Regions from separate parts of the Pseudomonas sp. BB438 genome, predicted to be linked through region 3. Evidence: riboswitches for the same ligand, from Rfam matches in the RefSeq annotation. Region 3 holds a riboswitch; each other region holds the start of a gene.

Region 1 (7,687 bases), 870 kb from region 3:
AGGTCAGTTACTTCCACGCCGACCTCGACCAGCTCGAACTGCCCACCGCAGCCTTCGACCTGGCCTACAGTTCGCTGGTCCTGCATTACCTCGAAGACCTGCCGCACTTCTTCCGCAACGTGCACGACGCGCTGCGCCCCGGTGGCAGCCTGGTGTTCTCCATCGAGCACCCGATCTACATGGCCTCGCTGGCGCCTGGCTGGATCGTCGATGCCAACGGTCGCCGCTGCTGGCCGGTGGACCACTACCAGGACGAGGGCGAGCGTCGCACCGACTGGCTGGCCAAGGGCGTGCTCAAGTACCACCGCACCCTCGGCAGCGTCCTCAATGCGGTGATTGGCTCGGGGCTGAGCGTGCGCCATGTCGAGGACTGGGGGCCCAGCGCCGGGCAGGTGCAGGCCGATCCGGCACTCGCCGAGGAGCGCGAGCGTCCCATGTTGCTGTTGGTCGCCGCGCAGCGCTGAGGTGTGAAAAGCGGGTGACTATGCTCAGAACATTGCGTTCGTTTTGCCCGGAGATCGCCATGTCCACGCCCGCTCCCATCGCCCGCCCCAGTGTCATTCCCTGCCTGCGTTACCGCGACGCGCCCCAGGCTATCGACTGGCTGTGCGCGACCTTCGGTTTTCAGCGGCAACTGGTGGTCGCCGACGAGCACGGCGGCATCGCCCACGCCCAACTGGCGCTGGCCGACGGCAGCGGGCTGGTGATGCTCGGGTCGCTGCACGACAACGAATACGGCCGGCTGATGCGCCAGCCCGACGAGGTCGGCGGCTGTACCCAGAGCATCTACCTGGTGGTGAAGGACGCCGAGGTGCCGTACCGCGCGGCCGTGGACGCCGGGGCGCAGATCGTCATCGACATCAAGGACGAGGACTACGGCGGCCAGGGCTTCACCTGCCGTGATCCGGAGGGGCACATCTGGAGCTTCGGCACCTACGATCCCTGGCACTGATGCCGCGCGTTCGCGCCTCCTCCGCAACATCCTGCCCAAGCCCCGCGCTTGACGCTTTCGGGCGCTCGGTGTTCAGATGCGCCCCGTTTCAGGTGCCCCCCGCCGCCGTGCGTGGGGTGAAACGGGAAGCCGGTGCGTCGCCCTCGTGCGATCAGTCCGGCGCTGCCCCCGCAACGGTAAGCGAGCGGAGCATCCAGTAGGCCACTGTGCACCAGCATGGGAAGGCGGATGCCCCAGGACCCTCGCAAGCCCGGAGACCGGCCTGGAACCTGTTTGGCAAACCCGCGGTGGGCGGGCGTGAGCCGGTTCCCGGGGCGCGCTCGTTCCGGGTGTCGCTGCGCCGCCTGCGAAATCCCGATTTCGAGGCGATCACCTTGCATTTCTCCCTGTCACCCAAACTCCCGTTACAGAACCGGCGTGCCCTGCGCTGGATGCCTGTTCTCCCCCTGTGCGCCCTCAGCGCGCAACTGGTCGCGGCGCCGCTCGACCTGGCCGACGAAGTCGTCAGCGCGCCTTCGGTGGAATCCAACACTGTCGCCGACATGGCCCGCTACGGCAGCAAGCTGGAGGTCATCGACCGCGAGCAGATCGAGCGCGCCGGCCCCAGCGCCGACATCACGCGCGTGCTGCAGATGTATGTACCCGGCCTGTTCGTCGCGCCGAAGAACGGGCCGTTCGACTACGGCACCTACTCGCTGCTGGGCGGACGCAACGACGACACGCTGATCCTGCTGGACGGCGTGCGCCTGAACAACCGCCTCTACGGCGGCATCTACATCGACACCCTGCCGACTACCGCGGTGGAGCGCATCGAAGTGCTCAAGGGCGGCCAGGGCCTGCTGTTCGGCACCCAGGCGGTGTCCGGCGTGATCAACATCGTCACCCGCAGCGCCCGCAGCCGCGAAGCGTCCGGTGAGGCGAACCTCGGCCTGGACACCTTCAAGGGGCGCAGCGGCGATGCCCGCGCCGAAAAGATCGTGCAGAACGGCCTGGGCGACCTCGGCCTGATGGCCTACGTCAGCCACAACCGCTCCGACGGCTACCAGCCGTTCCGCGACCGCGACATGACCGACACGGTGAGCGACAAGCGCCGCTCCTATGACGTCAATGTGTTCGGTGCCAAGGCTATCCAGGCCATCGGCGATGCCTCGCGCCTGGAGCTGTTCTACCAGTACGCCGACGCCGAGCTGGATTTCGCCCGCCCGACGTCCAACCACCACACCAGCAACAACCGCGTGCAGCAGATCGCCACGGCCACCTTCCAGCAGAGCGTCAGCGACGACTTCAGCTGGTTCGCCAAGACCCACATCAACGACTGGGACACCCGCTACGACCGCGTCTACAACCTGCAGGGCGGCGGCACCCAGGTGCTCAACCACAACGACTACTGGGGCTTCACCGACTGGGGGGCGCAGCTCGAAGGCAAGGCCAGGCTTGCGGGCGGTCACGAGCTGGTCTTCGGCAATGACAGCCAGTGGTACAAGGGCCAGGACGATGTGCTGATCATCGACAACGACAAGGCCGAATCCCACGCGCTCTACGCCCAGCTGCGGCCGAACATCGAGGCGCTGCCTGACTGGCACCCGAGCCTGGGTGTGCGCCGCGAGGAAATTTCCGGCGGCGAAGGCGCCACCGTGTGGATGCTCACCTCGCTCTATGACCTCACGCAGCAGCTCAAGCTGCGCGGCCAGTTCGGCACGGCCTTCAAGCTGCCCACCGCCGAGCAACTGTTCGTCAACGAGCCGGGCGACGAAGTCGGCAACCGCGACCTCAAGCCCGAACGCAGCCGCAACGCCGAGCTGGGCCTGGACTACACCGGCGAGCTGTTCGAGCAGCCCTGGAGCGGCAGCGTCACCCTGTTCCGCCGCGAGATCACCGACCTCATCACCCTGGCGGGCGACCAGTGGGTGAACGGCAACGGCGAGATCACCGTGCGCGGCGTGGAAGCCAACGGCCAGTGGCAGGTTGGCCGGCACTGGCAGCTCTCCGCCGACGCCACGCGCAATCGGGTGGACAGCCGCGAAGGCGTGACGGTGAACAACATCCCGCACTTCTTTGCCCGCCTGCGCCTGGGCTATGACGACAGCCTCTGGGGCGCCGGCCTGGCCACGCGCTACGTCGGCTCCATCGTCAGCGCGCAGGACGACGACTACGGCCACTACACCGTGCTTGACGGCGATGCCTATCGCTACCTCGACGCCGCCCGCGCACACCGCCTGAGCCTCCTGCTGGAGAACCTGCTGGACCGCGACTACGCCACCGGCCGCACCAGCAACGGTATCCGCCAGGTCGACAACCTCGGCCGGCCGCGTACCGCCGAACTGCGCTACACCTTCAGCTTCTGATGAAGGCCATCCTGCTGGTCGGCCCGCTGGCCGGTGCCCAGGGCGAGCGCCTGCACCGCGAGGTGGCGGCGCGCTTCGCCGGTGTCGAATGCATCGACACCGGCGAAGGTTTCGATGCGTTGTGGGCGCGGGTGCGTGAGCTTCTGGCCGAGGATCGCGAGCTGCTGCTGGTGGACCTGGAACCCACCGCTGACGGCGCCTACCTCGACTGGTTGCGCGCCGAGTTGGCCGGGCTGCTCGAGGACGCTCCGCTGGCGCCGCCGCCGAAGGTCACGGCGTCGGCGCTCGGCCGGCGCGGGCTGGATGTGGCGGCGGTGCTGGCGGCGATTGGCGATCCGGCGCAACAGCTGGAGTGCCAGGGTGTCGGTGAGGTGCCTTCGCAGCCGGACTGGTCCGCGCCGCCGCCGCACCGGCATCACCTGTTCCTCTGCACCGGGCCGCGCTGCGTGCGGCGCGGTGCGCTGCCATTGTGGAAAACCCTGCGCCGCGAGCTGATTCGACTCGATCGCTACGAGAACGCCGAGGGCGCTCTGCTGACCCGCACCGGCTGCCAGTTCCCGTGCAACCGCGGGCCGCTGCTGACGGTCTATCCCGAACGCGTCTGGTATGGCCTGCGTAGCGACGAGCAGGTGTGCCGGGTGGTCTCCGAGCATCTGCGTGACGGCGTGCCGGTGGCAGAGCTGCGAGTGGACGAGCCATGACGCGCGCGCTCCTGCAGGTGGTGCTGTTGCTCGCGTTGATGCAGAGCGCAGCAAATGCGTCAGCGCAGGACTACCGAAACTGCGTCCAGACCTGGCAGATCGACCACCCGCCCCAACGCATCCTCGCCCTCAACCAGCACGCCGCCGACCTGCTGCTGGCGCTGGGCGCCGGACCGCGGCTGATCGGCGTGGCGTACATCGATGACGACCTGGACGTGGCTGGCGGCCGTTATCGCGGCGTACCCCTGCTGTCGCGCCAGTATCCGTCGGCGGAAGCGGTCTACGCGCAGCGACCGGACCTGGTGGTGGCCGGGTTCGCCTCGGCCTTCCGCCTGGGCAACCTGTCCCGCGAGGAACTGGCCGCTCATGGCATCGCCAGCTACCTGCTGGATGCCGGTTGTGGTGCGTGGCAGGACGATCTGTTCGCGGGTGTCGAGACGGACCTGACGACGCTGGGCGACCTGCTGGGTGAGCCGGCGCGGGCCCAGACGCTGATTCGCCAGCAACGCGCGGAGCTGGCCGAAGCGCGCCAGCTTTCGACCGGCCGCCAACGGCTGGAAGTCTTCTACCTCGATAGCGCCAGCATCGGCCTGGAGAGCCAGGGGCGGCGTGGCGTAGTCACCCAGTTGCTGCACGCCGCCGGTGCGCACAACCTGTTCGAGGACGTCGATCTGGGCAGCTTCACCGCCAACGCCGAACAGTTGCTGGCGCGCGACCCGGACGTGATCCTGCTGGCCGATGCGTTGTGGTCCACCGCCGACCGGAAGATCCGAACGCTGCGCGCGGACCCGGTGCTATCGCGCCTGCGCGCCGTACGCGAAGGGCGCTTCGTGGCCTTGCCCTTCACCCACCTGTTCCCCGGCGTGCACAGCGGACAGGCCGCGCGCGAGCTGGCACAGGCGCTGGGCCGGTTCTGAACAGCGCGTCTGGTCTGTTCGCCGGCCACTGTTCCTACCCAAGCGCCGGAGCCCATGTTAGAAAGCGCCCATCGATCATGCGGAGGCTGTCATGGGCAAGTTGCGCGTTGGGGTGATTTTCGGTGGGCGTTCGGCGGAGCACGAGGTGTCGCTGCAATCGGCGAAGAACATCGTCGATGCGCTGGACCGCGAGCGTTTCGAGCCCGTGCTGATCGGCATCGACAAGGAGGGCCGCTGGCACCTCAACGATGCCTCCGACTACCTGCTCAACCAGGAAAACCCGGCGTTGATCGCCCTCAACCGCTCCAACCGCGAACTGGCCGTGGTGCCGGGCAAGGCCGAGCAGCAACTGGTGGAGACCGGCAGCCGCCAATTGCTCGACCATGTCGATGTGATCTTCCCCATCGTCCATGGCACCCAGGGTGAGGACGGCTGCCTGCAGGGCCTGCTGCGCATGGCTGACATTCCCTTCGTCGGCTCTGACGTACTGGGCTCGGCCATCTGCATGGACAAGGACGTGAGCAAGCGCCTGCTGCGCGACGCCGGCATCGCGATTACTCCCTTCGTCACCCTGACCCGCGCCAATGCCGCGCGTACGTCGTTCGCCGAGGCGCAGCGCAAGCTGGGCCTGCCACTGTTCATCAAGCCGGCGAACATGGGCTCCTCGGTGGGCGTGAGCAAGGTCGAGGACGAGGCCGCCTACGACGAAGCCGTGCGACTCGCGCTGGCCTTCGACGACAAGGTGCTGGTGGAGTCCGCCGTGAAGGGGCGCGAGATCGAGTGCGCAGTGCTGGGCAACGAGCAGCCGATCGCCAGCGGCTGCGGCGAGATCGTCGTGGGCAGCGGTTTCTACTCCTATGACAGCAAGTACATCGACGAGGACGCGGCCAAGGTCGTGGTGCCCGCCGATATTCCGGCCGAGGCCAGCGAGCGTATCCGCCAACTCGCCGTTGACGCCTTCCTCGCCCTGGAGTGCTCCGGTCTGGCGCGGGTCGACGTGTTCCTTACCGAGAGCGGCGAGGTGCTGATCAACGAGCTGAACTCGCTGCCCGGCTTCACCCGCATCAGCATGTACCCCAAGCTCTGGCAGGCGGCCGGGATGACCTACAGCGAGCTGGTCAGCCGCCTGATCGACCTGGCCATCGAACGCCACACCGCGCGCCGGAATCTGCAGACCAACCGCTGAGCCGCTCGCAGGTCCCGCCTTCTGCGCTACCCTGACATCCCGCCGCCGAATTCCGGCGGCCGGCCCCGTGTCCCCATGACAAGCGCAACAAGGAGCACGAGATGAACACTGTGGTATTCGCCGACGGCACCGCCGTTCCCGCCATCGGCCAGGGCACCTGGCGCATGGGCGAGGACAGCTTCCAGCGCAGGCGCGAGATCGCCGCCTTGCGCGAAGGCATCGAGCGCGGCCTGACCCTGATCGACACCGCCGAGATGTACGCCGAGGGTGGCTCGGAAGCGGTGGTCGGCGAGGCGTTGGCCGGGCTGCGCGAGCAGGTCTTCCTGGTCAGCAAGGTCTACCCGCACAACGCCAGCCGGCGTGGCATTCCCGACGCCTGCGAGCGCAGCCTGAAGCGCCTGCGCACTGATTGCCTGGACCTCTACCTGCTGCACTGGCGCGGCCAGTATCCGCTGGAGGAAACCGTCGACGCCTTCGAACGCCTGCGCGAGGCGGGGAAGATCAAGCGCTGGGGCGTGTCCAACTTCGACCTGGACGATATGCAGGAGCTGAGCGAGCCGGCCTGCGCCACCAACCAGGTGCAATACAGCCTGGAGGAACGCGGCGTCGAGTGGGACCTGCTGCCCTGGTGCCAGGAACAGCGCATGCCGCTGATGGCCTATTGCCCGGTGGGGCAGGGCGGCAAGTTGCTGCGCCACCGAGTGCTGGCGGACATCGCCGGCCGCCACGACGCCACGCCGGCGCGCGTGGCCCTGGCCTGGCTGATCCACCAACCGGGTGTGATCGCCATCCCCAAGGCCGTCGAGCCGTTGCACGTGCGCGACAACGCCGCCGCCCTGCAACTTCGCCTGACCCCCGAGGATCTCGAAGCGCTCGATGCGGCCTTCCCGCCACCCACCCGCAAGCAGCACCTGGCGGTGGTCTGACGCCGGAGCCCCGGTCGTCGCCGTCCGCAGCGCGTCCGGGGCGCAGTGCTAGCCTTGCCCCATTGGTCACCGACCGGGGAGGGCTGCAGCGATGAGCAACTACACGGCGGACAGCGCCGCCATCAACCGTGTGCTGACGGACTACGTCGAGGGCATGACCTTCGGCGATGAGTCGCGTCTGCGCCTGGCCTTCCACCCGTCCTGCAAGATCATCGGCAATTACCATGGCGCGCTGGAGTGGGCCTCGCTGGACGAGTTCATCGGTGCGATCAAGGCGGAGGCGCCGCCCTCCGATGGCGCGCCGCCGTCCTGGGAACTGAAATCCCTGGACATCACCGGCGACAGCGCCGTGGCCAAGGTCACCGACGAGTTCCTCGGTATGCACTTCACCGACTACCTGTCCCTGCTGCGCCTCGGCAACGGGTGGCAGATCGTCAACAAGCTGTATTACCTGCACAGCGGCGCCCTGTCCGACTGAGCGCCGTTGCGCCGCTGCCGCTAGCCCCAGTCGGCGCCCTTGTTCCAACTGCTGACGACGAAGCGCAGGTTGCCAGTGATCGCCGCATTGCGCGGGTTATGGTTGAGGTCGCTGTCGATGGGGAGGGTGACCTCCACGCTGCCGCCATCGATCTGCTCGGCGGTCAGTTCACTGCCATTGGT
Region 2 (7,687 bases), 2.3 Mb from region 3:
CGCCCATTTCCGGGGTTGGACGGACCAGGTACAGCGGATGATTCATTGCCAGCGCGCAGGCAGTGGCCACATAGTGCTCGCGGTATTCGGCCAGTAGTGCCTTGCTGGCGGTGTCCTCGGGCTCGTCGAAATACAGTTTCGGTTTGTTCGGTGTCTCGTCCGCCTCGCCTGGCAGGCCACCGAAGAGGTAATAGGACGCCCGGTTGATCACGATCACCGGGGTGCCCGGCAGGAGACTGGCCTGGCGTTGTTGCAGGTGGCCGAGAATCTTCTGGCAGATTTCCTGCTTGGGCGTGTCCAGTTGGGCGCCGAAGATGATCGGGCAGCCGCTGGTGCCGATGAACAGGACGCCGTCGTTGGGGGAGGGCAGGCTGGCGACGATAGCATTCACGATGGCCTGGGCATGGCTGTCGCCCAGCACGATGGCACGGGTGTGCGGGCCGCCGTACTGGCATTCGGTCCTGGCGTCGCATTCGTCCAGGCGCGGGTTGCGGTTATCGCGCTCGTCATCCACGCGTTGCACGGCCTCGGGCAGACGATTCGCAAAGTCCGCCTTGCGCACCACCTTTGCCGGCCCCATCACCACCAGCATGGCTGCGACCGCAGCGGCAGTCGCTGCCATTGGCCGCAGGTTGCCAAGGCGGTGGCCGCTGGGCTGCTCCACCCAGTGGTAGGACAGGTGCCCCAGCACCAGCGTCAGCGCCAGGCCGACGGCGATTGCCAGTGGCTGTCGGGACAGCTCCAGGTAGGCCAGGGCCACTACGACCGGCCAGTGCCAGAGATAGATCGAGTAGGAGCGGATTCCCAGCCATTGCGCGAGGCCATTGGCGGTCAGGCTGGCATCGTCACGCCGTGCCAGCAGCACCAGCGCGGCACCGCCGACCGGGATCAGACTCAGCAGGCCCGGCCAGCTCATCTCCGGTGTGATGAGCAGCAGCGAGCCGATGATCAATCCCATGCCGGCTCGCTCTATCCAGACGCTCTGGCGTGCGCTGGGTTGCCAGCGTGCCTGGATCAGGAAGATGACGCCGCCGGCCAGCAGTTCCCAGGCACGGGCGGGGAAGAAGTAGAACGCCTGTGAAGGGGCCTTGTCGGCCAGCAGGATGCAATAGCCCAGGGAGGCCAGCGCCACGGAACCGAGCAGCGCCAGCATCCAGCGGTGCCCGCCGAGCCAGCGCCACGCGGCCACCAGCAGCAGTGGGAAGAGCAGGTAGAACTGCCACTCCACGGACAGTGACCAGGTGTGCAGCAGCCACTTGTCATGGGAGGCCACGTCGAAATAGCCGGCTTCCTTCATGAACATGCGGTTGGAGGTGAACAGCACGCTGCCCCACACATGCTTGCCCAGCCGCTGGTAATCCGATGGCAGCAGGAAGAACCAGCCCAGGGCCAGCAGCACCGCGCAGAGCACCAGCAGTGCCGGCAGGATGCGGCGCGCACGGGCGAGGTAGAAGTTCCAGAAGGAGAAACCGGCTGGGGCAGCCAGGGCACCCAGGATGATGCCGGTCATCAGGTAGCCGGAGATGACGAAGAAGACATCCACGCCGACGAAGCCGCCGGTAAAGCCGCTGATACCGAAGTGATACAAAACCACCGCGACAACCGCCCAGGCCCGCAGGCCGTTGATGTCGTGGCGGAAACTGCCTGGACTGCGCAACGAAGGTTCCTCGAACTGCAAATCGGGCGCTGCAAGCCGGGACAGCACCATGCGAGAAAATTGGACGCCGCCGGTTGGCCCGGCGGGGCGCGGAAATGTATCTCGCCTGATACGTAAATGCTATCAGCGGGGCACTGATGCTCCGACAGATGTTGTGCAGATTTTGTACAAAATATGAGCAGATTCCGTGAAGGAAGGTTCCGTCGGATTCGGCTATCCCTGGGCGCCCATGAAAAAGGCCGGCGAAAGCCGGCCTTTTTCATCAGGGCGTGGAGGGTGGTGTGGTGTGTTGTCGCTGCCCTTGCTGCAGCGTCCACTGCACTACCTGGTCGGATAACTGGTCGGCCGCCTTGCCGAAGGCGCTGACCACGTCGGGCACCTGTTTGCCATCCACCGGCTGGCTGACCTCGAAGGTGCGCGAGGCGATGATGCGTTGCCCGAGGGTGCGGACCAGGCGGGCGTCGTAACGGATGTGGATCACCGGCTTGCCGTTCTGGTATTCGCTCTGGAAGGCGCGCAGCTCGCCCGTCAGGTCGAAGTCGGCCTGCAGGCTGGTCTCGTCACTGCTCAGGGCAGCGATGCTGCCGCTGGCGGTGAAGGCGTCGAGCAGGCGATCACGCAGCAGGCCCGGGGCGCGGTTGCTCCAGCGCGCGCCCTGGTAGCTGCTCAGTTGGTTGCCCTGTGGCACCACGGCGATGCGGTTGCTATCCAGCGCCAGGCTGGCGGTGGGGGCGCTGACGCGCAGGGACCAGTTCACCGCGGCGTTGCTGCGCGCGGGTTGCTGGGTTGCCGGCAGCAGGTAGAAGTCCGGGCTTTCCGCTTCCGGGAGGATCGAGCAGGCGCCCAGCAGGCTGATCAGGGCGACGGCGCCGAGCACGCGGGGAAGGGCGGTCATGGCTGGAACTCCTTGTTGCGCTCGCGGCCGAGCAGGTAGCCGGTGGGGTTTTCCTGCAGGCGGCGGGTGACGCCACGCAGGTCTTCCAGGGTGGAGCGCAGTTCGCGGACCGCCGGGCCTATCTCGCCCAGGCCATTGAGGCCGCCATTCACCGAGTCGTAGTTGCTGTTCAGCAACTGCTCCACGCGTTCACTGCTGGTGCGCAGGGAGGCGAGGGTCTTCTGGGTGTCGTCGAGGATGTCCTGGCCCTTGCCGCCCAGCGTCTGGTTGGCGCGTTCGAGCAACTGGCTGGCGTTGGCCAGGGTGATGCGCGCCTGCTCGCTGGCGGCGGCCAGTTCCTTGAAGGTCTGGCGGATGTCGTCGCGCTGCTCGGCGACCACGCCGGTGGCCTGGTCGATGTGGTCGAGGGTGCGGCTGATGCGGTCGACGTTTTCCTGGGAGAACATGCGATTCACGTTGTTGATCAGGTTGTTGATGTTGGTGGCGATGTCCTCGCCGTTGGCCAGCAACTTGGCGAAGGGCGAGGGGATGGTCTTGATCACCGGCACCTCGCCGTCCTTGCCGGTCAGCGGCGGGCTGTCCTGGGCGGCGCTGGAGAGCTGGATGATGGCCTGGCCGGTCACGCCGGTGAGGGCCAGCTTGGCGCGTGTGTCTTCGCGGATCGGGGTGCTGTCGTAGACGCGGATGCGCGCGCGGACTTTGCGCGGGTCGTTCGGGTCCAGGCGCAGGGACACTACGTCACCCACGCGGATGCCGCTGTACTGCACCGTGCCCCCTTCGGACAGGCCGGTCACCGCCTCGTTGAAGATCACGTCGTAGACCTTGTACTTCTGGTCGTTGCTCGACTGCGCCAGCCAGAGAGCGAAGAGCAGCGCGCCGATCGACACGACCAGGGTGAACAGGCCGATCAGCACGTGATGGGCACGGGTTTCCATTCAGCTTTCCTCCCGCAGGTGTTCGGTGGCCTGCAGCGCGGCACGGCCGCGCGGGCCGTGGAAGTAGTCCTGCACCCAGGCGTCGTCGGTCTGGGCGACCTGGTCCAGCGGCCCCACCACCAGCACGCGTTTCTGCGAGAGCACGGCGACGCGGTCGCAGATGGTGTAGAGGGTGTCCAGGTCGTGGGTGACCAGGAACACGGTGAGGCCGAAGGCGTCGCGCAGGGTCAGGATGAGTTGGTCGAAGGCCGCCGCGCCAATCGGATCGAGGCCGGCAGTGGGTTCGTCGAGAAACAGGATATCCGGGTCCAGCGCCAGGGCGCGGGCCAGCGCGGCGCGCTTGACCATGCCACCGGAGAGCTCGGCCGGGTACTTGGCGCCGGCGTCCGGCGGCAGGCCGGCGAGGGAGATCTTCACCTTGGCGATGAATTGCGCATCGGCGCGGGATAGCCCGGCGTGCTCGATCAGCGGCAGGCAGATGTTCTCGCTCACCGTCAGCGAGGAGAACAGCGCGCCATTCTGGAACAGCACGCCGAAGCGTCGTTCGAGCTTCGAGCGCTCCAGCGGTGGCAGCGCCGGCAGGTTCTGCCCGAACACGTGCACGCTGCCCTCGCTGGGTTGGCGCAGGCCGATGATGCTGCGCAGCAGGACCGACTTGCCGGTACCCGAACCGCCGACCACGCCGAGGATCTCGCCTTTCAGTACGTCGAGGTCCAGGTGCTCGTGCACGGCGTGGGTGCCGAAGCGGTTGGCCAGGTCGCGGACGACGATGATTGGCTCGCTCACCAGCCCATCTCCATGAAGAACAGCGCGAACATCGCATCCAGCAGGATCACCACGAAGATCGACTGGACCACGCTGGACGTGGTGTGCTCGCCCACCGACTGCGCGCTGCCGCTGACGCGGAAGCCTTCCAGGCAGCCGATCACGGCGATGATGAAGGCGAACACCGGGGCTTTGACGATGCCGACCAGGAAGTGCTGCACGGCGATGTCGTTCTGCAGCATGTAGAGGAACATGCGCGGCGAGATGTCCAGGCTCAGTGCGCAGACCACGCCGCCACCGAAGATGCCGGAGATCATCGCCAGGAAAGTCAGCATCGGCAGGGTCAGCAGCAGGGCAAGTACACGCGGCAGTACCAGCAGCTCGACGGGATCCAGCCCCAGGGCCTGGATGGCGTCGATTTCCTGATTGGCCTTCATCGAGCCGATCTGCGCGGTGAAGGCACTGGCGGTGCGGCCGGCGAGCAGGATCGCCGTGAGCAATACACCGAACTCGCGGAGGAAGGAGAACCCCACCAGGTCGACCGTGTAGATCGCCGCACCGAACTTCTGCAGCACCGTGGCGCCGAGGAAGGCCACCACGGCGCCGACCATGAACGTCAGCAGGGCGACGATCGGCACCGCGTCCAGCCCGGTTTCTTCCATGTGTGCGGCCAGCGAGGTCAGTCGCCAGCGACGCGGACGCAGCAGGTTGCGCAGCAGCGTCTGCAGAGTCAGGCCGATGAAACCCAGCACGCCGATCAGATGGTCCTTGAACGTGAGCGAGGCGATGCCGATGCGCTCCAGCACATCGACCAGCGCATTGCCGGGCGGCGGGGCCTTTTCGTCGAGCCGGCACTGGGTGATCGCGCTGCCGACGGTTCGCAGCAGCGCCTGGCGTTCGGCGGGCAGGTTGCGGGCGATCTGCTCCAGCTGGCTCATGCGCGCGCCGCCGATGATCTCGGCGAGCAGGGCGGCGCCGGCGGTGTCCAGCGCCCCAAGACCGGTGAAGTCCAGCGCGCCGGGCGATTCGGCACTGCGCTGTGCGGCCACCTGAGCCTCGAGCGTGGCAAAGTGCGCGAGCGTCCAGTCACCGCTGACATGCATCAACGGCGGGGTGGCGGACGTGTCGTACTGAAGCTGGCCGGGTTGGGCGGTCGTCGTCATGACTCGCATTCTAGCGAACTTACGCGGCCTGACCACTTGACTTGTGTGAGGCTTTCTAGAGCCCTTGCCGCCTCGCGCAAGGAGCCCAGCGGCAGTCTGTTCAATTGACGCCCCAGGCCGCCAGCCACTAAGCTGCGCGCCTGCTTCAGGTGCTCTCGGCGCAAGCCGCGAGTGAAACAGGGAAGCCGGTGAAGTCGATGCGTTCGACCATTCCGGCGCTGCCCCCGCAACGGTAAGCGAGCTTCGAACCGCAAACTGCCACTGTGCCTCGGCATGGGAAGGCGCGGTTCTTCGGAAACGCCAGACGCTTCCTCTCGCAAGCCCGGAGACCGGCCTGCTGCATCGCATGGCATCGCGGGAGGCGCTGCCGACGCCGGCCCTGCGCCGCGCGTTGCCGTCCTCCGCCTGCCCCGACTGGTCAGTGCCGCGCGGGTGAGAGCGGCGGAGAATCCTTCAGGTGAATTCCCTATTCCTCAGGTCGACAGCCCTCGTGCTGGGCGACCACTGCTGCATGGCGCTTCTGCGTGCCTGCGGTGCATCCCTGCCCATTCCATCCCCCGTTCGCTGCCACCCGGCTGGCAGCCTGACGGCTGTGCCATCCCGTTCATCCGTACAAGCCGTTTCAGAAGGAACCTTGCCATGACTGAATCCCCGGAAAAGGACGAGCGCCATCGCTCGCGCATGCAGCGCAAGAAGGCGGTAGTCGACGAGAAGATCGCCCAGGCCCAGGGCGAGCGCGGCGTGTTTCTGGTCAACAGCGGCAACGGCAAGGGCAAGAGCAGCTCCGCCTTTGGCATGGTCGCCCGCGCGCTGGGGCACGGCATGAAGGTGGGCGTGGTGCAGTTCATCAAGGGCGCCGCCACCACGGGCGAGGAGGCGTTCTTCCGCCGTTTCCCCGAGGAAGTCAGCTTCCACGTGATGGGTGAAGGCTTCACCTGGGAAACCCAGGACCGCCAGCGCGACATCGCCAAGGCGCAATTCGCCTGGGACGTGGCGCGCCAGTTGCTGGCCGACCCCGAGGTCGGCCTGGTAGTCCTGGATGAGGTGAACATCGCGCTCAAGCACGGCTACCTGGAACTGGACACGGTGCTGGCCGATATCGCCGCCCGGCCGCCGATGCAGCACGTGGTCGCCACCGGGCGCGGTGCGCAGCCGGCGATGCTCGACGCCGCCGACACCGTGACCGAGATGGGCCTGGTGAAGCATGCCTTCAAGGCCGGTATCAAGGCGCAGAAAGGGGTGGAGTTCTGATGCCGTTCGTTGTGGCGGAGCGTGCCCGATGACCTCGCGCCAATGCCCCGCACTGTTGATTGCTGCCCCTGCATCCGGCCAGGGCAAGACCACCGTGACCGCCGCCCTGGCGCGCCTGCACACCCGCCTCGGGCGCAAGGTGCGGGTGTTCAAGTGCGGCCCGGATTTCCTCGATCCGATGATCCTCGCCCGCGCCAGCGACGCGCCGGTCTACCAGCTGGACCTGTGGATGGTCGGTGAGGACGACAGTCGTCGCCTGCTCTGGGAAGCGGCCGGCGAGGCCGACCTGATCCTCATCGAAGGCGTGATGGGCCTGTTCGACGGCTCGCCCTCGGCGGCCGACCTGGCGCGTCGCTTCGATGTGCCGGTGATGGCCGTGATCAACGGCCAGTCCATGGCGCAGACCTTCGGCGCCATGGCCGTTGGCATGGCGACCTACCAGAGCGACCTGCCGTTCTCCGGCGTGCTTGCCAACCGCATCGGTAGCCAGCGTCACCGCGACCTGGTGCGCGACAGCCTGCCGGAGTGGATTCGCTGGTATGGCGCGCTGCCGCGCGATACCGACGTGGAACTGCCCAGCCGCCACCTCGGCCTGGTGCAGGCTGATGAGCTGGCCGACCTCGACGTCCGCCTGGACGCCGCTGCCGATGCCCTGGCCGCCAGCGCGAGCACCGAACTGCCGCTGCCGGTGAGCTTTGCCGCGCCCGAACCGCGCAGCGAGTCTTCCCGCCTCGATGGCGTGCGCATCGGCGTGGCGCGGGACAACGCCTTCGCCTTCCTCTACCAGGCCAACCTCGACCTGCTGCGTGAGCTGGGCGCCGAGCTGGTGTTCTTCTCGCCGCTGCGCGATGAAGCGCTGCCGGACGTGGACAGCCTCTACCTGCCGGGCGGCTACCCGGAACTGCACCTGCAGGCGCTGGCCGAGAACCGCGCTATGGCCCAGGCGATCCACGCCCACCATGAGATGGGCAAGCCGATCCTCGCCGAATGCGGCGGCATGCTCTATCTGCTCGACGCGCTG
Region 3 (7,687 bases):
CAGATGGCCGATTTCGCTGGCGCCGCAGGCATCCAGGGTCGGCGCGATCTGCTGCTGAAGTTGCGCGAGGACCGCCGCGCTGGCGCTGCCGGGTGCGCTGACCGAGCCGTCGATCAGGCGCAGGGCGAAGAGTTCCAGGCGCTCGCGGGTGTCGCCGTTGCTGCGCCAGGGTTCGTCGCTCACCGCGAGCAGCACGTCCGGACGCGGGCCGTCCCAGGGTTCGGCGAAAGCTTCATCCAGCGGGTCACGGCTCAACTGCAGATCCTCGCTCAGCGCGCGCAGCAGGCTGGCGTTGCCGCCGCGACCATCGCCGCGTGGAATGCGCACCAGCGAGAGCAACGTATCGCGGCGCAGTTCACCCACGGGCGACTCGCCGAACACATGCAGGCCATCGCGAATCTGCGATTCCTTGAGATCGCACAGGTAGGCGTCCAGCTGCGGCAGCCAGCTTTCCGGATCGTCGCTCAGCTGCAGGCCCAGCTCGCGGTCCAGCGAGGTTTCGCGCACCAGCGTGAGGATGTCGCCGCGCAACTCAGTGGCCCGACGCGGGTCGAGCAGGGAGGCGTCGTAGTACTCGTCGGCCAGGCGTTCGAGGTCGCGCAGCGGGCCGTAGTTTTCCGCACGGGTCAGCGGTGGCATCAGGTGGTCGATGATCACCGCCTGGGCGCGGCGCTTGGCCTGCGCGCCTTCGCCGGGGTCGTTGACGATGAACGGGTAGAGGTTCGGCAGCGCGCCGAGGATCGCGTCCGGCCAGCACTCCTCGGAGAGACCGACGCCTTTGCCCGGTAGCCATTCGAGGTTGCCGTGCTTGCCGACGTGGACCACCGCGTCGGCGCCGAACACTTCGCGCAGCCAGAAGTAGAAGGCGAGGTAGCCGTGGGGCGGTACCAGCGACGGATCGTGGTAGATCGCCGCGGCGTCGAGCTGGTAGCCACGCGCCGGCTGGATGCCGACGAAGCCGAGGCCCAGGCGCAGGCCGGCGACCATCATGCGGCCGCTGCGGAACATCGGGTCCTGCTGCGGCTCGCCCCAGCGTTCGCGCACGGCGTGCTGGTTGGCTTCGGGCAGGCGCGCGAAACAGGCGAGGTAGTCGTCCAGTGCCAGGCTCTGTGCGCAGGGGCGCAGGTCGAGGCTGTCGAGATCGTTGCTGACGCCGCCGAGCAGTTGCTGGATCAGCGCGGTGCCGGAATCGGGCAGGCCGGCAACCGGGTAACCCTGAGTCTCCAGCGCGCGCAGGATGTTCAGCGCCGCCGCCGGCGTGTCGAGGCCGACACCATTGCCGATGCGCCCGTCGCGGGTTGGGTAATTGGCCAGGATCAGCGCCACGCGCTTGTCGGCGTTGGCCTTGCGCGAGAGCAGCATCCAGCGCCGCGCCAGTTCGGCGACGAAGTCCATCCCCGGCCGGTGTGGCAGGTAGCAGACCACGTCGCTCTGGCTGCGCTCGCTGCGCCAGGCCAGGCCCTTGAAGCTGATCGGCCGGGTGATGAGGCGGCCGTCCAGCTCCGGTAGCGCGATGTGCATGGCCAGGTCGCGCGGGCCGAGGCCCTGAGGGTTGGCGCGCCAGAGGTCGAGGTTGTCCAGCGAGCAGATGGCCTGCAGCACCGGTACGTCGCGGCGGAAGGGCCGGTCCTGCGGCGCTTCCGGATTCGACTGGGCGAAGCCGGTGGTGTTGATGATCAGCTCGGCGTCGGCGCTGTCCAGCAGGCTTTCCACCGTATCCAGGCACGCGGCTTCCTTGAGGCTGGCCACGGCGATGGGCAGCGGGTTGATGCCCTGCGCCTGCAGGCGTTCGCAGAAGGTGTCGATGAACCCGGTGTTCGCCGCTTGCAGGTGCGTGCGATAGAACAGCAGGGCGGCGACCGGGCACTCGGGGTTCCAATCGGCCTGCCAGCGGGCGAGGTCGCAGCTGCCGACGTGCGGGTGATAGACCGCCACGCGCGGCAGGGTCTGTGGTTCGTGCCAGGCGTAGTCGCGTTGCAGATGGCGATTGGCGAGGCAGGCGAAGAACTGCCGGGCATTGTCCATGCCGCCCTGGCGCAGATACTGCCAGAGGCGCTCGGCATCCTGCGGCGGGACGCTGCACAGGGCGGCGAGTTCGGGGTCGGGCTTGTCGTCGCCGGGCACCGCGATCAGCGTGGTGCCGCGCTCGGCCAGCGCCACCAGTTGCTCCATGCCGTAGCGCCAGTAACCGACGCCGCCATGCACCGAGATCAGGATGACCTTGGCGTGCTGCAGCACTTCGTCGACGTAGAGGTCCACCGAGGCGTGATTCTGCAACTGCATGGGGTTGGCCAGGCGCAGGCTCGGGTAGTCCTCCGGCAGCGCGCGAGCGGCCTCGGCGAGCAGCGCCAGGTGCGAATCGCCGCTGCAGAGGATCACCAGTTCGGCGGGCGTCTGGGCCAGGTGGGCGATGCCGTCGTCGGGGACGAAGCCGCCGGGTTGAGTGCGCAGCAGGTGCATGGGGGTGCTCGGTTTCTAGCGCTTCGTAGGAGCGAGGGGGCGCCTAGCTCTTGCTCGCGAACCAATCCCCGCTGCGAGGCTGTTCGCGAGCAAGCTCGCTCCTACAAAAGCGGTGTTACGCCAGGGCGGTACGCAGTTCGTTGGCGATGGTGTCCTGGTCCAGCTCCTGGCCGATCACCACCAGGCGGGTGCTGCGGGTTTCGTCACTGCGCCAGGCGCGGTCGAAGTGCTTGTCGAAGCGCTTGCCGACGCCCTGCACCAGCAGGCGCATGGGTTTGCCGGGGATGGCGACGAAGCCCTTGATGCGCAGCACGGCGTGACGCTCGACCAGCGCGTTCAGCGCGTCGAGCAGGGCGCGCTCTTCCACTTCCGGGAGGTCGACGTGGAAGGAGTCGAACTCGTCGTGGTCATGATCTTCGTGACCCTCGTGATCGTGGTGGGTCGGGCGGCTGTCGATGTGCAGCTCGGCCTCGGCGTTCAGCCCCAGCAGCACCGAGAGCGGCAGTTGGCCGGAACTGGCTTCGATGATTTTCACCGCCGGCGGCAGTTCTTCAGCGACCTCGGCGCGTACGCGGGCCAGCGCGTCGGCGTCCAGCAGGTCGGCCTTGTTCAGCACCACCAGGTCGGCGCTGGCCAGCTGGTCCTCGAAGAGTTCGTGCAGCGGCGACTCGTGGTCCAGGTTCGGGTCCTGCTGGCGCTGCTGGTCCACCTGCTCGGGGTGGGCGGCGAAGGTGCCGGCGGCCACGGCCGGGCTGTCGACCACGGTGATCACCGCGTCCACGGTGCAGGCGTTGCGGATTTCCGGCCACTGGAAGGCCTGTACCAGCGGCTTGGGCAGGGCGAGGCCGGAGGTCTCGATGAGGATCTGGTCGAGGTCGCCACGGCGCGCCACCAGCTCGCGCATCACCGGGAAGAACTCTTCCTGCACGGTGCAGCACAGGCAGCCGTTGGCCAGCTCGAAGACGCGGCCGACCGCTTCTTCTTCGCTGCAACCGATGGAGCACTGCTTGAGGATCTCGCCGTCGATGCCCAGCTCGCCGAATTCGTTGACGATCACCGCGATGCGACGGCCTTCGGCGTTATCGAGCATATGGCGGAGCAGGGTGGTCTTACCGACCCCGAGGAAGCCGGTGACGATGGTGACGGGGAGTTTGGCCAGGGTTTTCATGCGCGCCTCGCAAGCGGAAGTTTGAAGGCGGATGAAGGGCGCGCGCGCGGGTTCGCCGCGCAACGAAGGTCGCCACCGGATCACCCCGCCCGGTTGTCTGTTGATAACGAACCGGTTCCGGATCTCGCGAGCCAGAGCCAGGCAAGGCGGAGGATTGGCGGGGACGCGGAGTTGACTGTGGTCAATGAGCAGTCCACGACGATCCTCCAGCGCAGCCTGGCCGACGCGCAGCAGATCGAAAACCAGTCACGAGGCAGGTCTCCTGGCTCACAGCCCTTGATCGTCTCTTCGCCTTCCCGCCCGAATCGGCAGTGGCGCATGAAGAGACAGGCTGTTCACAGTTGCGGGGGCAGCCGTGGCGCATCCGAAGATTTCCACGTTCCCTCTTAGCTCCGGCCAGCGCCGGAGAACCTCGAAGGGAGGAAGGCTACGCAGCGCGGCCGGGACGGTCAATCGCCGGGGATCGGTTGACGCGCAGTTGACGCTGCGTGACTGCCGTGGTCAGCTAGCGCGGTTTCAGGTGTCTCGCGCCGACGCGTGCGAGGTGAAACGGGAAGCCGGTGCGTCCGCAAGGACCAGTCCGGCGCTGCCCCCGCAACGGTAAGCGCATCGAGGGTCGTCAGTAGCCACTGTGCCAAGGCATGGGAAGGCTGGCCCATCCGGCGAGAGTTTCTCGCTGGCGTCGCAAGCCCGGAGACCGGCCTGGAATCCTCACATTTTGGCAAACCCGCGGTGGGCGGGCGCAGGCCGTGGCGCGACCGATCCGGCGCGTTCGAATGCGTTCAACCTCTGCGTTCTCACTCTTTTCAGAGGGAACGTTCATGTCCAGCAGCATCCTGACGCAACAGGCGTCGAGTACTTCCATCCCCCTTTCCAAGCGCATCAGCCTGGCCGTTGGCGCCAGCCTGCTCGGTGCGCTGCTGGTGTACTTCGCCGGCTTCTCGCACATCGACGCGGTACACAACGCCGCCCACGATACTCGCCACAGCGCAGGCTTCCCCTGCCACTGATGCGGTTCTGAGTTCAATCGGCTGCGCGTCGGCCAGGCTGCGTTGGAGAATCGCCGTGGACGGCTCATGGACAGCAGTCCACTCCGCGTCCCCGGCGATCCTTCGTCTTGCCTGGCTCTAGCTCGCTCGATTCGATGGCTCGGAGAAGGAAAAGGAACGAACCCATGATCAAACGAATCGCCCAGACCGCCGGTTTCGCCGGTCTGATTGCCGCGCTGGTGCTCACCGTGGTCCAGCTGCTGTGGGTATCCCCGCTGATTCTGAAGGCGGAAACCTACGAAAAGTCCGAACCCGCCGCCGCGCTGGTCGAAGAGCACGTCCATGAGCATGCCGATGGCGCCGTCGCCGGCCATCAGCACGATGCGGAAGCCTGGGAGCCGGAAGATGGCTGGCAGCGCATCCTCTCCACCACCGGCGGCAACCTGGTGGTCGCGGTGGGTTTCGCGCTGATGCTCGCGGGCCTGTTCACCCTGCGTGAGCCGGGCAAGACCTCCGAAGGCCTGCTCTGGGGCCTCGCCGGTTTCGCCGTGTTCACCCTGGCGCCGTCCCTCGGCCTGCCGCCGGAAGTCCCCGGCACCGCCGCCGCTGACCTGACCCTGCGGCAGACCTGGTGGATCGGCACTGCCGCCGCCACCGCCGCCGGTCTCGCGCTGCTGGTGTTCGGCCGCCACTGGGCGCTACGTATCGTCGGACTCGCCCTGCTGGTGGTGCCGCACGTGATCGGTGCGCCGCAGCCGGACGTGCATTCCAGCCTCGCACCGGAAAGCCTGGCTCACGAGTTCATCGTCGCCTCGCTGGTCACCAACGCGGTGTTCTGGGCTGCACTCGGCCTGATCGCTGCCTGGCTGTTCCGTCGCTTCGCACCCTCGGCCTGATCCAGGCGCTATGCTCGACCCCGCAGCCGGCCCGGCCGTCTGCGGGGTTTTTATTTTCATCTGCAAGGAGAGCGACCATGACGCTGGTTGCCGGCCTCGGTTGCCGCCGCGGCTGCCCGCTCGACGAACTGCAAGCCCTGCTGCGCGATACGCTGGCCGAAGCAGGTCTCGACGAGTCGAACCTCACCGCGCTGGCCAGCGCCACGCTGAAGGCTGACGAAGTCGGGCTGACTGCCCTGGCAGCCGCCCTCGACCTGCCGCTGGTGCTGTTCACGCCGCCGCAGCTCGCGACCTGCGAGAAGCGCCTGGGGGATCCGTCGGACGTCGTGCGTGCGACCAGTGGCAGTGCCAGCGTGGCCGAGGCCGCGGCGTTGCTGCAGGCCGAGGCCCAGGGTGGCGCGCCGGCACGCCTGCTGGTGGGCAAGCGTCGCAGCGAGCAAGCCACCTGCGCACTCGCCTTCATCCCCGTCGAATCCGCACAGGAGCCGTCATGACGGTCTATTTCATCGGCGCCGGCCCGGGCGACCCCGAACTCATCACGGTCAAGGGCCAGCGGCTGATCCGCACCTGCCCGGTGATCCTCTACGCCGGCTCCCTGGTGCCGCCGGCGGTGCTGGATGGGCATAGCGCCGAGCGTGTGGTGAATACCGCCGAGCTGAACCTGGACGAGATCGTCGAGCTGCTGGCGCAGGCCGAGACCGAGGGCAAGGACGTAGCGCGCGTGCACTCCGGCGACCCGTCGCTGTACGGCGCCATCGGCGAGCAGATTCGTCACCTGCGCGAGTTGGGTATTGCTTACGAGATCGTCCCCGGCGTGACCGCGACCTCCGCCTGCGCGGCGATCCTGGGTTGCGAGCTGACCCTGCCGGATATCTCGCAGACGCTGATCCTCACCCGCTACGCCAGCCGGACGCGCATGCCCGAGGGCGAGTCCCTCGCCGAGCTGGCCCAACACCGCGCGACCCTGGCCATTCACCTGGGCGTCGGCCAGCTGGCGAACATCGTCGCCGAGCTGCTGCCGCACTACGGCGCGGACTGCCCCATCGCGGTGATCCACCGTGCCAGCTGGCCGGACCAGGACCAGGTCACCGGCACCCTCGGTGACATCCTGCCCAAGGCAGAGGCCAAGGACTTCAGGCGTACGGCGCTGATCCTGGTGGGCCGGGTGCTGGGCGCGGAGGGCTTTGCCGATTCGTCGCTGTACAGCGCGGGGCATGCGCACCTGTATCGGCCGTAGATGCGCTTCGCAGCAGCGAGCTCGCCCGCGAACCACCCGGCTCTGGAGTCACGGAGAGGGTGGTTCGCGAGCAGGCTCGCTCCTACAGGTACTGCTCGGCCTGGTCGTCCAGCGGTTCGAGGTCGCCCAGCTGCTCATCGATCATCGCCTTCAACTGCTCGGCCGCCAGCGGCTTGTGCAGCAGCGGCCAGCCGTGGGCGGCGGCCTGGGCGAGCAGGCGCGGGTCGGTGTCGCCGGTGACCAGCATGGCGGCGATCCAGTCGTCTGCGTAGTGCAGGTGCAGGCGCTCGATGGCGTCGAGGCCGGTCTGGTGGTCGCGCAGGCGGTAGTCGCTGATGATCAGGTCGGGCTTCTCGCGGGCAGCCGCCGGGTCGTCCAGCAGGTCGGCCACGTCGGCGACGATGCGGTGGCGGTAGTCCCAGCTCTGGAACAGCAGGCGCAGGCCTTCGCGGTTCTCGGCGTCGTCCTCGATCACGTAGATCAGTTTGTCGCTGCCGACCACGCTGCGTGGCGCGGGGGGGGCCACGGGGCGCGGCTGCACGGCGGTGGCGCGCGGCAGGTCGAGCATGAAGGCGCTGCCCTGGCCTTCGCGCGAATGCAGTGTCAGGGGATGATCGAGCAGGGCGGCGGTGCGCTGGACGATGGCCAGCCCCAGGCCGAGGCCCTTGCTGCGGTCGCGCTCGGGATTGTTCAACTGATGGAATTCCCAGAACACCTTCTGCCGTTCGCTGGCGGGAATCCCCGGGCCGCTGTCCCAGACCTCCACCCGCACCTGCCGGCCACGGCGGCGCCAGCCGATCAGCACGCCGCCGCGCTCGGTGTAGCGGATGGCGTTTTCCACCAGGTTGCGCAGGATGCGCTCGAGCAGCGCCGGGTCGGATCTGACGAAGGGCGCGCCCGCTCGCACACGCAGCCTCAGGCCCTTTTCGGTGGCCTG

Evidence for each region. Region 3 has a riboswitch for cobalamin ahead of AC1ZV1_RS03550 (CbtB domain-containing protein). Riboswitches for the same ligand answer to the same signal wherever they lie in the genome.
Region 1: another riboswitch for cobalamin. It lies ahead of AC1ZV1_RS07450 (TonB-dependent receptor plug domain-containing protein); the one in region 3 lies ahead of AC1ZV1_RS03550 (CbtB domain-containing protein).
Region 2: another riboswitch for cobalamin. It lies ahead of cobO (cob(I)yrinic acid a,c-diamide adenosyltransferase); the one in region 3 lies ahead of AC1ZV1_RS03550 (CbtB domain-containing protein).

The regions. Positions count from the first base shown of each region.
Region 1 covers NZ_CM170001.1:1,597,066-1,604,752, forward strand. Annotated here, with positions in the region: gene AC1ZV1_RS07440 (class I SAM-dependent methyltransferase) at 1-464, shown strand, start outside; gene AC1ZV1_RS07445 (VOC family protein) at 524-952, shown strand; cobalamin riboswitch at 1,026-1,232, shown strand; gene AC1ZV1_RS07450 (TonB-dependent receptor plug domain-containing protein) at 1,384-3,297, shown strand; gene AC1ZV1_RS07455 ((2Fe-2S) ferredoxin domain-containing protein) at 3,297-3,998, shown strand; gene AC1ZV1_RS07460 (ABC transporter substrate-binding protein) at 3,995-4,915, shown strand; gene ddlA (D-alanine--D-alanine ligase) at 5,007-6,101, shown strand; gene AC1ZV1_RS07470 (aldo/keto reductase) at 6,203-7,027, shown strand; gene AC1ZV1_RS07475 (nuclear transport factor 2 family protein) at 7,119-7,505, shown strand; gene AC1ZV1_RS07480 (esterase/lipase family protein) at 7,526-7,687, opposite strand, start outside.
Region 2 covers NZ_CM170001.1:5,041,256-5,048,942, reverse strand. Annotated here, with positions in the region: gene AC1ZV1_RS23235 (acyltransferase family protein) at 1-1,657, opposite strand, end outside; gene AC1ZV1_RS23230 (ABC-type transport auxiliary lipoprotein family protein) at 1,920-2,552, opposite strand; gene AC1ZV1_RS23225 (MlaD family protein) at 2,549-3,487, opposite strand; gene AC1ZV1_RS23220 (ABC transporter ATP-binding protein) at 3,488-4,273, opposite strand; gene AC1ZV1_RS23215 (ABC transporter permease) at 4,270-5,415, opposite strand; cobalamin riboswitch at 5,546-5,767, shown strand; gene cobO (cob(I)yrinic acid a,c-diamide adenosyltransferase) at 6,055-6,666, shown strand; gene AC1ZV1_RS23205 (cobyrinic acid a,c-diamide synthase CobB) at 6,695-7,687, shown strand, end outside.
Region 3 covers NZ_CM170001.1:728,704-736,390, forward strand. Annotated here, with positions in the region: gene cobN (cobaltochelatase subunit CobN) at 1-2,460, opposite strand, end outside; gene cobW (cobalamin biosynthesis protein CobW) at 2,576-3,628, opposite strand; cobalamin riboswitch at 3,864-4,058, opposite strand; cobalamin riboswitch at 4,130-4,348, shown strand; gene AC1ZV1_RS03550 (CbtB domain-containing protein) at 4,450-4,638, shown strand; gene AC1ZV1_RS03555 (CbtA family protein) at 4,803-5,513, shown strand; gene AC1ZV1_RS03560 (cobalamin biosynthesis protein) at 5,591-6,007, shown strand; gene cobM (precorrin-4 C(11)-methyltransferase) at 6,004-6,750, shown strand; gene AC1ZV1_RS03570 (ATP-binding response regulator) at 6,833-7,687, opposite strand, start outside.